2 regions of the Streptomyces sp. NPDC005706 genome follow, and region 1 is predicted to be linked to the other one. Evidence: riboswitches for the same ligand, from Rfam matches in the RefSeq annotation. Region 1 holds a riboswitch; the other holds the start of a gene.
The links. A riboswitch is a leader RNA that binds a small molecule or an ion and turns the genes downstream of it on or off. The one in region 1 is predicted to bind cobalamin.

Region 1 (4,444 bases):
CACCGCCGCCGTGGGCGCCGCGGCGACCGATCCGGACAGCACCTGGTACGCCTCGCTGCGCAAGCCGTCCTGGCAGCCACCGCCGTGGGCGTTCGGCGTGGTGTGGACCCCGCTGTACGCGTCGATCGCCTGCGCGGCGGGCCACGCCCTCGGGCGCACCCCGGACCGGCGCCGGCGGGCCGGGATCGTTCGCGACCTGGCGGCGAACCTGGCACTGAACGCGGCATGGAGCCGGCTGTTCTTCGCCCACCGCGCCCCGAAGGCGGCGCTCGCCGGCAATGTGCTGCTGAACATCGGCAACGCGCAGCTCATCCGGCAGATCGCCCGCACCGACCGGGCCGCGGCCGGAGCCCTGCTGCCCTACGCCGCCTGGTGCGCCTTCGCGGCCGCCCTCAACGCCTCCATCGTCCGGCTCAACCGCTGACGGCCTTCACACCGGCGTGTCACGCCTGCGTACAGTGGGCCGTATGCGACGTCAGTCAGGAAACCCGGCCAACCACACATGAGGGACTCCTCCGCCGCGCCGGACGACGGCGCGCTGTTCGGGCTCGACGCCCTGCCCGGCGTCGCGTCCTTGGGGGACGAGCCGCGACGGACGCAGGCCGCAGGCCCGCTGTTCCGTGACTCCGACGCCGCCCGGCGGCTGCTTCCCGTGCGGACGATCTACGCCGAGCCCGCTGCCGCCGCCTCGCCCCGCGGCCGCCAGATCCTCGCCCGCCACCCCGCCGCGCGTGTCGTCGAGGTGGACTCCCACTGGCGCATTCCCGAGCTGCACGGCGACGAGGGGAACGTCGGGCGCTGGGTGCGGGTGAAGGGCGAGACGCTGGTGCTGGGCGAACGCAAGACGCTCACCACGCGGCCCAACGGCCGGTCCGCCGACTGGATCGCCCCCGGCCCGTCCAACGGCTGCGCGATGGCCTGCGTGTACTGCTACGTGCCGCGCCGCAAGGGGTACGCCAACCCCGTCACCGTCTTCACCAACATCGAGCGGATCATCGGCCACCTGGGCCGCCACATCGCGCGGCAGGGGCCCAAGCGGGAACCCAACCAGTGCGACGAACGGGCCTGGGTCTACGACATCGGCGAGAACGGCGACTGCTCGGTGGACGCGCTGATCTGCGACAACACCGCCGATCTCGTGCACGCCTTCCGGCAGTGGCCCACCGCCAAGGCGTCCTTCGCCACCAAGTTCGTGAACCCGGATCTGCTGGCACTGGATCCGCGGGGCCGCACCCGCGTCCGGTTCTCGGTCATGCCGGGCGAGGACTCCCGGCTGCTGGACATCCGGACGTCACCGGTGGCCGAGCGCGTCGCCGCCGCGGCCGACTTCCTGGACGCGGGGTACGAGGTGCACTTCAACCTCTCCCCCGTGGTGCTGCGCCCCGGGTGGCAGGAGGCCTGGGCCGAACTGCTCCGGCAGCTCGACGACGTGCTCCCGGCCCGGGTCAAGCGGCAGGCGGCCGCCGAGGTGATCACGCTGACCCACAACCGGGAACTGCACGAGGTCAACCTCGGCTGGCATCCGCGCGCCGAGGACGTGCTCTGGCAGCCCGGCATCCAGCAGGGCAAACGCTCCGAGAACGGGGCGCTGAACGTGCGCTACGACCACCTGGTCAAAGCGAGGGCCCTGGACGACCTGCGCGGGCTCGTCGCGGCGCACGCTCCCTGGCTGCGCATCCGGTACGCCTTCTGAACCGGGCCCCGCGGACCGCCTCTGACGCCGGCCGCGGAGTCCGCCACGACGCGTGAGGCACCGGCCCGCGAGCGGGCCGGTGCCTCACGCCGGAGTGCCGGGTGCCTCAGTGGTGCGCGGCCGGGGCGCGCGGACCGGCGTCCTGCCGCTCACCGGCCGTGCGCTCGGCGGTGAGCACACGTTCCGCGAGGACGCCGAAGACCAGCCCGAACGCGGTCCACAGGGTCGCCTGGACGGCCAGTGCCGCCAGGCGGAACCGCCACAGCAGGCTCGGGGAGAAGTCCTTGGGGACCTCGTCGACGGCCGGCAGGAACGCGTAGGCGAGCCCGGCGGCCAGCAGGAAGAACGCGCCCGCGGCCACGGTCGCGTTCCAGTTGCCCAGGCGGGGGGCCAGCCGCTTGCCGAGGATCACCGTGGCGACCGCCAGCAGCACGCTCAGGACCATCATCAGGAAGTACAGCGTCGTGCGCTTACCGATCGTGTCGGGGTCACCGACGGACGGCGGGTTGGCCGGATACTTCAGGAACGGCACGACGTAGACGGCGACGAGGCCGGCGGCCGCCAGGAGCAGCGCGCTCGCGCGCGGCCCGAAGCGGCCGATGCGCCCCAGCGCGAAGCAGTAGGCGAGGGCGGCGATGCCGCCGAACGCGATGCCGTAGAGGAGGACGCCGGTGGACAGGCCGGCGGTCGACTGCATCGTGCGGGAGACCGCCTCCACGCCGTGTTCGTGGGAGTGCGCCTCTTCGTAGGCGATGGCCGAGTCGACACGCGGCTCACCGAGGAAGTAGGCGACGACGAGGGCGAGCAGGCCCGCGGCGAGTCCCGCGAGCATGCCACGCACCAACAGGTTCCGGACAGTTGCCGAGTTCATGAGCTCGTGCGCTTCCTCGCCCCGGTCAGTGGCAGGGGAAGCCGAGCAGATGCCGGGCGTCGTGCACCCACTCGTGCACGTTCTCGCCGGACATCACGGAGGTCGCGCCCTGTTCGGCGCCGACGAAGTACAGCAGGACCAGCATCAGGACGCCGAAGAAGACCGCCCAGGGGGCGATGGCGCCGATCGGCAGCTTGGCGGGGAGGGCGGTGGGGTTGGTGCTGGGCTGAACGGCGGACTGCGCCATGGCAGGACCTCCTGGGGAACTCGCGTCCCTGCTCGGTGGTGCACGGGACGACGGGCGGGTCTGACTTGCCCGGTCCGCACCAGGAATGGTGTGAACGGGGCTTACAGTGGCGCGACCGTGCCGGATTCCCACCGGCTTCCGCATTCCGTCGTCGATATCGCCGAGAAGGTACCGCGAAGCGCGGGTGCGGCCAAGGGCGCACGGGTGCGGGGCGGTGCGCCCCGCGGCCGCCGTACGCTGTGGAACCCCTGTGCCGAAAGGGCCGTTGACCATGCAGGCGACCTCATGACGACCCGAGTGATGTTGATCTCACCGGCGATGAACCCGGCCCTGCGGGAGGCCCGCTTCGACGACGGATGCTCACTCGACGCGGCGGGCGCCGCGCGCGCCCGGTCGGCCGCGGACGGACTGCGGCCCGCCGCCGTGGCCCTCGTCTCCCCCACGGCCCGCTGCCGGGAGACGGCGGCCGCGCTGGGTCTCGACGCACGTGCCGAACCCGCCCTGGCCGGGCTCGGCATGGGCCGCTGGCGGGGGCGGACACTGGAGGAGGTCGGCGCCGCGGAGCCGGAGGCGCTGGCCCGGTGGCTGGCCGACCCGGCGGCGAGCCCGCACGGCGGCGAGTCGGTGCGCCTGCTGTGCGCCCGGGTCGGGGGCTGGCTGGAGGAGGCCGCCCGGTCCGCCGGCCGCACGGTGGCGGTGGTCGAGCCGGAGGTCGTGCGCGCCGTGACCGTGCGGGTGCTCGGCGCTCCGGAGGCCGCCTTCTGGCGGATCGACGTACCGCCCCTGACCGCCGCCGGGTTCACCGGCCGGGCCGGACGCTGGAACCTCACGCCGGCCACCGTCCTGGGCGGGACGAGCGGCACGCCGGAGGGCGCCCCCGACCGCTGAGGAACGCCACCGCCCCCTGGACGCCGTTGCGGCCGGCCGTGAGACTGGGCCGGGTCCGACGCCCCCGGCTCTCCAGGACGGTGACCATGCAAGAGGAACTGCCCCGCGTCGAACTCACCCCACAGGCAGCGGAGTTGGTACGCCGGCTGCGAGCGGAACACGGACCGCTGATGTTCCATCAGTCCGGCGGCTGCTGCGACGGCAGCGCGCCCATGTGCTACCCCGACGGCGAGTTCCGCACCGGCGGTTCGGACGTGCTGCTGGCCGAGCTGGCGGTGGACGGCGTCGAGGAGCCCGTGACCTTCTGGATGTCGCGGAGCCAGTACGAGGCCTGGAGCCACACCCGGCTGATCGTGGACGTCGTACCCGGACGAGGCAGCGGTTTCTCACTGGAGGCACCCGAGGGGGTGCGTTTTCTCACCCGTTCTCGCGTAGTCGACGCCTAGCCGCCCCGCACGTCACCGTCGTCTGGTGCACTTCCCCCGAGCACTGACGGCAGTTGACGAGGCATCAGGGGGCGCGATGAATCGGGACGGGCGGCGGGCGGCGGCGGGCAGATCGGTTCTCACGGTTCTCACGGCGTTCGGCGTACTGGCCGGCGCGGCCCTGGCCGGGGCGGCGCCGGCCGGTGCCGTGCCGGCCGGCGGACCCGGCAGGCGGATCGCTCCCGGGGTCACGTACCGGGAGTTCGACATCACGGCGGCGGCCGGGCGGACCCACGCCCATCTGCTCACCGTCGACCTGG
Region 2 (4,444 bases), on a different contig from region 1:
GGGGATGTTCTCCACCGCCGCGAACGCCGCCGCCCGGTCGTCCGGGTCGGGCAGATAGGTGTCCAGCAGCGTCAGGTAGAACTGGACGTGGACGGCCTCCTCGAAGAGCTGGCGGCTCAGATAGAGCCGGGCCTCGGGGGAGTTGATGTGCTTGTAGAGGGTCAGCACCAGGTTGTTCGCGACGATCGAGTCGCCCGTCGCGAAGAAGGCGACCAGACGGCCGATCAGATGCTGCTCGGCCGGCGTCAGCTTCGCGAGGTCGGCGACGTCCGAGTGGAGGTCGATCTCCTCGACGGTCCAGGTGTTCTTGATGGCGTCCCGGTAGCGCTCGTAGAAGTCCGGGTAGCGCATCGGGCGGAGAGTCAGCTCGAAGCCGGGGTCGAGCAGGTTCTTGGACGGCACAGGCTTGGCTTCGTTGGTCGTCACTGGCAGGCCTCGCAGGACTCGGGGTTCTCAAGGGAGCAGGCGACGGCGTCGGGGTCGGCGGCCTGCTGCACGGGGATGGGGGTCTGGGTCTGCGCCCGGGCGGCGCGGGCGATCCGGGTCGCCGGGCGCGAGCGCAGGTAGTACGTCGTCTTCAGGCCCGACTTCCAGGCGTACGCGTACATCGAGGACAGCTTGCCGATGGTCGGCGTCTCCAGGAACAGGTTCAGCGACTGCGCCTGGTCGAGGAACGGGGTCCGCGCCGCCGCCATGTCGATCAGACCGCGCTGCGGGATCTCCCACGCCGTGCGGTACAGGGCCCGTACGTCCGCCGGGATCCAGGCGAAGTCCTGCACGGATCCGTTGGCGTCGCGCAGCGCCTCGCGGGTGCGGGCGTCCCACACGCCCAGCTCCTTCAGCTCCCTGACCAGGTACGAGTTGACCTGAAGGAACTCGCCGGACAGCGTCTCGCGCTTGAACAGGTTGGACACCTGCGGCTCGATGCACTCGTACACGCCCGCGATGGACGCGATCGTGGCCGTGGGCGCGATGGCCAGGAGCAGCGAGTTGCGCATGCCGACCTCGGCGATCCGTGCCCGCAGGGCCGCCCAGCGCTCCGGCCAGGTGAACTCGACGCCGTAGTGATCGGGGTGCAGGACGCCCTGCGCGGTACGGGTCTTCCGCCAGGCCGGCAGCGGGCCGTTGCGCTCGGCGAGGTCCGCGGAGGCCTCGTACGCGGCGAGCATGATCCGCTCGGCGATCCGGGAGGACAGGGCCTTGGCCTCGGGGGAGTCGAAGGGCAGCCGCAGCTTGAAGAAGACGTCCTGCAGGCCCATCGCGCCCAGGCCCACCGGACGCCAGTTGGCGTTCGACCGGCCCGCCTGCTCGGTCGGGTAGAAGTTGATGTCGACCACGCGGTCGAGGAAGGTGACGGCCGTGCGGACCGTCTCGTCGAGCCGCTCCCAGTCGAGGCCGCCGGCCGCCGTGTCCACGAAGGCGCCTAGGTTGACCGACCCCAGGTTGCAGACCGCGGTCTCGCCGTCGTCCGTGACCTCCAGGATCTCGGTGCACAGGTTCGAGGAGTGCACGACGTGGCCGGCGGTCGCCGTCTGGTTGGCGGTGCGGTTGGCGGCGTCCTTGAAGGTCATCCAGCCGTTGCCGGTCTGCGCGAGGGTGCGCATCATGCGGCCGTACAGGTCCCGGGCGGGCATCGTCTTCTTCGCGAGCCCGGCGGCCTCCGCCCTGCGGTACGCGGCGTCGAACTCCTCGCCCCACAGGTCCACCAGCTCCGGCACGTCAGCCGGGGAGAACAGCGACCACCGCTCGTCGGCGTCGACCCGGCGCATGAACTCGTCCGGGATCCAGTGCGCGAGGTTCAGGTTGTGCGTACGGCGGGCGTCCTCACCGGTGTTGTCGCGCAGCTCGAGGAACTCCTCGATGTCGGAGTGCCAGGTCTCCAGGTACACGGCGGCGGCGCCCTTGCGCCGGCCGCCCTGGTTCACCGCGGCCACCGAGGCGTCCAGCGTCTTCAGGAACGGCACGATGCCGTTGGAGTGCCCGTTGGTGCCCCGGATCAGCGAACCGCGGCTGCGGACACGGGAGTACGACAGGCCGATGCCGCCGGCGTGCTTGGAGAGGCGGGCGACCTGGTGGTAGCGGTCGTAGATGGAGTCCAGCTCGTCCAGCGGGGAGTCGAGGAGGTAGCAGGACGACATCTGCGGATGCCGGGTGCCGGAGTTGAAGAGAGTGGGGGAGGAGGGCAGGTAGTCGAGGCGGCTCATCAGCCCGTAGAGCGCGGCGACTTCGTCCACGGAGCGGGCGGTGTCGTCCTCGGCCAGCCCGGCGGCGACGCGCAGCATGAAGTGCTGGGGCGTCTCGATCACCTGGCGGGTGATGGGGTGGCGCAGCAGGTACCGGCTGTGCAGCGTGCGCAGGCCGAAGTAGCCGAAGCGGTCGTCGGCCGCCGGGTCGACCAGCGCGTCGAGCCGTTCGGCGTGCAGCCGTACGAACTCCGCCGTGCGGTCGGCGATGAGACCCTCCCGGTGGCCCACGGCGACGGACCCGGTGAAGGACGTGACGCCCTGCGAGGCGGCCTCGGCGCGGACGGAGACGGTCAGCAGCCGGGCGGCCAGCCGGGAGTAGGCGGGATCCTCGGAGATCAGTCCGGCGGCCGCCTCCGTGGCCAGCTCGCGCAACTCCGCCTCGTCGGCCCGGGCGGACCGGCCGCGCAGCGCGGCCGCGGCGACTCGGCCGGGATCGGCGTCGGGGAGGTCGGCGGTCAGCTCGGTCAGGGTCCGCAGCAGCGCGGTACCGGGACCGTCGGTCTCCACCGGGGCTCCGCTCGCCGGGATGGCTGAAGCCGGGTCGGCTGGCGCGATGGTCACGTGGGGCTCTCCCTCGCTCGGCACGGGGCCTTGCGGAGGGCAGGGGTCAGCGCGAGCGCGCACGGCGTCGCGTCCCCGGCCCATTCCACGAGGCCCGGACGTCGATGAGCACCCGGACCGGACGGCCGGGCGCGCGCTGCCGACAGGTCCTCGGACTGAAACAGGCGTGCGGAAACACGCAAGTACACCGTTGCGGGACAGTTCCGGATTCGCACCGGATTCCCCTGCGGCGACAGCGAGCATGAGCATACATCTAGTGCCGGGCTGTCGTGTCACCCCCACATGTTGTGCCTGTTGCGTGTTGTGGTGGCTCCGCAGGGTCAACTCGCATGACAGCGGGCCGCCGTGGGTGGTGCCCTCGGCGGCCCGCTGTGGGGTGGTTCGTGGCCGGCTCGCGCTAGTGGGCGCTGCCCGCGGTGGCGGGCGGGAGTTCCACCTCGACCCCCGGGTCGCCCGCGTCCGCCGTGTAGTCCTCCGGCCGGGTCTCGTCGAGGCCCTCCGGGGCCTTCACGGCCTTCAGGACGAACGTGAGCACCACGGTGACCACGACGTTGAGCACGAACGCGGTGAGACCGATGTAGCCGATCTCCCCGATGCCCGGGATCTCCTTCGCGGAGCCGCCGAAGTGCTTCTGGGTCGGCGAGGCCACCCCGTACGCGGCGAGCGTGCCGTACACCATGCCGACCGCCCAGCCGGCGAGCAGCGCCCAGCGGTGGAACCAGCGGGTGAACAGGCCGCCGACCAGGGCCGGGAAGGTCTGCAGGATCCAGATGCCGCCCAGCAGCTGGAAGTTGATGGCGACCGTCTTGTCCATCGTCAGGACGAAGACCAGCGCGCCCACCTTCACCAGCAGCGACACGATCTTGGAGACCCGGGTCTCCTCCTTCGGCGTGGCGTCCGGCTTGATGAAGTCCTTGTAGATGTTGCGGGTGAACAGGTTCGCCGCCGCGATGGACATGATGGCCGCGGGCACCAGGGCGCCGATGCCGATCGCCGCGAAGGCCACACCCGCGAACCAGTCCGGGAACATGTCCTCGAACAGCTGCGGGATCGCCAGCTGGCCGTTGGTGACCTTCACCCCGGCCGCGATCGCCATGAAGCCCAGCAGGGCCAGCAGACCCAGCATCAGCGAGTACAGCGGCAGGAGGGTGGTGTTGCGGCGGATCACCTCACGGCTCTTGGACGACAGGGTCGCGGTGATCGAGTGCGGGTACATGAACAGGGCGAGCGCGGAACCGAGCGCCAGGGTGGCGTACGTCCACTGGCCCGCCTCCGGCGGTGCGAGCGCGCCGCGCGGCTTGCCGGTCGCCGGGTTGACCTGGCTGAAGGCGTCGCCCGCCTTGGCGAAGACGTCGTCGAACCCGCCCAGTTTGATCGGGATGTAGATGATCGCCACCGCGATGACGATGTAGATCAGCGTGTCCTTCACGAACGCGATCAGGGCGGGGGCACGCAGACCGGACGAGTAGGTGTACGCGGCCAGTACGCCGAAGGCGATCAGCAGCGGCAGGTCCTTCACGAACCAGTTGGTGCTCTCGCCGCCGCCGACGCCCATCACGTCCAGCACCGCCTGGATGCCGACGAGCTGGAGCGCGATGTACGGCATCGTCGCGAGGATGCCGGTGACCGCCACGGCC

Region 2: another riboswitch for cobalamin. It lies ahead of ABZ478_RS06085 (ribonucleoside-diphosphate reductase subunit alpha); the one in region 1 lies ahead of ABZ478_RS15755 (CbtB-domain containing protein).

What each region holds. Positions count from the first base shown of each region.
Region 1 covers NZ_JBEXYS010000007.1:165,188-169,631, reverse strand. The annotation lists gene ABZ478_RS15770 (TspO/MBR family protein) at 1-424, shown strand, start outside; gene ABZ478_RS15765 (spore photoproduct lyase family protein) at 503-1,693, shown strand; gene ABZ478_RS15760 (CbtA family protein) at 1,800-2,564, opposite strand; gene ABZ478_RS15755 (CbtB-domain containing protein) at 2,590-2,811, opposite strand; cobalamin riboswitch at 2,847-2,991, opposite strand; gene ABZ478_RS15750 (histidine phosphatase family protein) at 3,097-3,699, shown strand; gene ABZ478_RS15745 (DUF779 domain-containing protein) at 3,786-4,145, shown strand; gene ABZ478_RS15740 (phosphodiester glycosidase family protein) at 4,222-4,444, shown strand, end outside.
Region 2 covers NZ_JBEXYS010000002.1:549,221-553,664, forward strand. The annotation lists gene ABZ478_RS06080 (ribonucleotide-diphosphate reductase subunit beta) at 1-351, opposite strand, end outside; gene ABZ478_RS06085 (ribonucleoside-diphosphate reductase subunit alpha) at 423-2,807, opposite strand; cobalamin riboswitch at 2,931-3,069, opposite strand; gene mctP (monocarboxylate uptake permease MctP) at 3,205-4,444, opposite strand, start outside.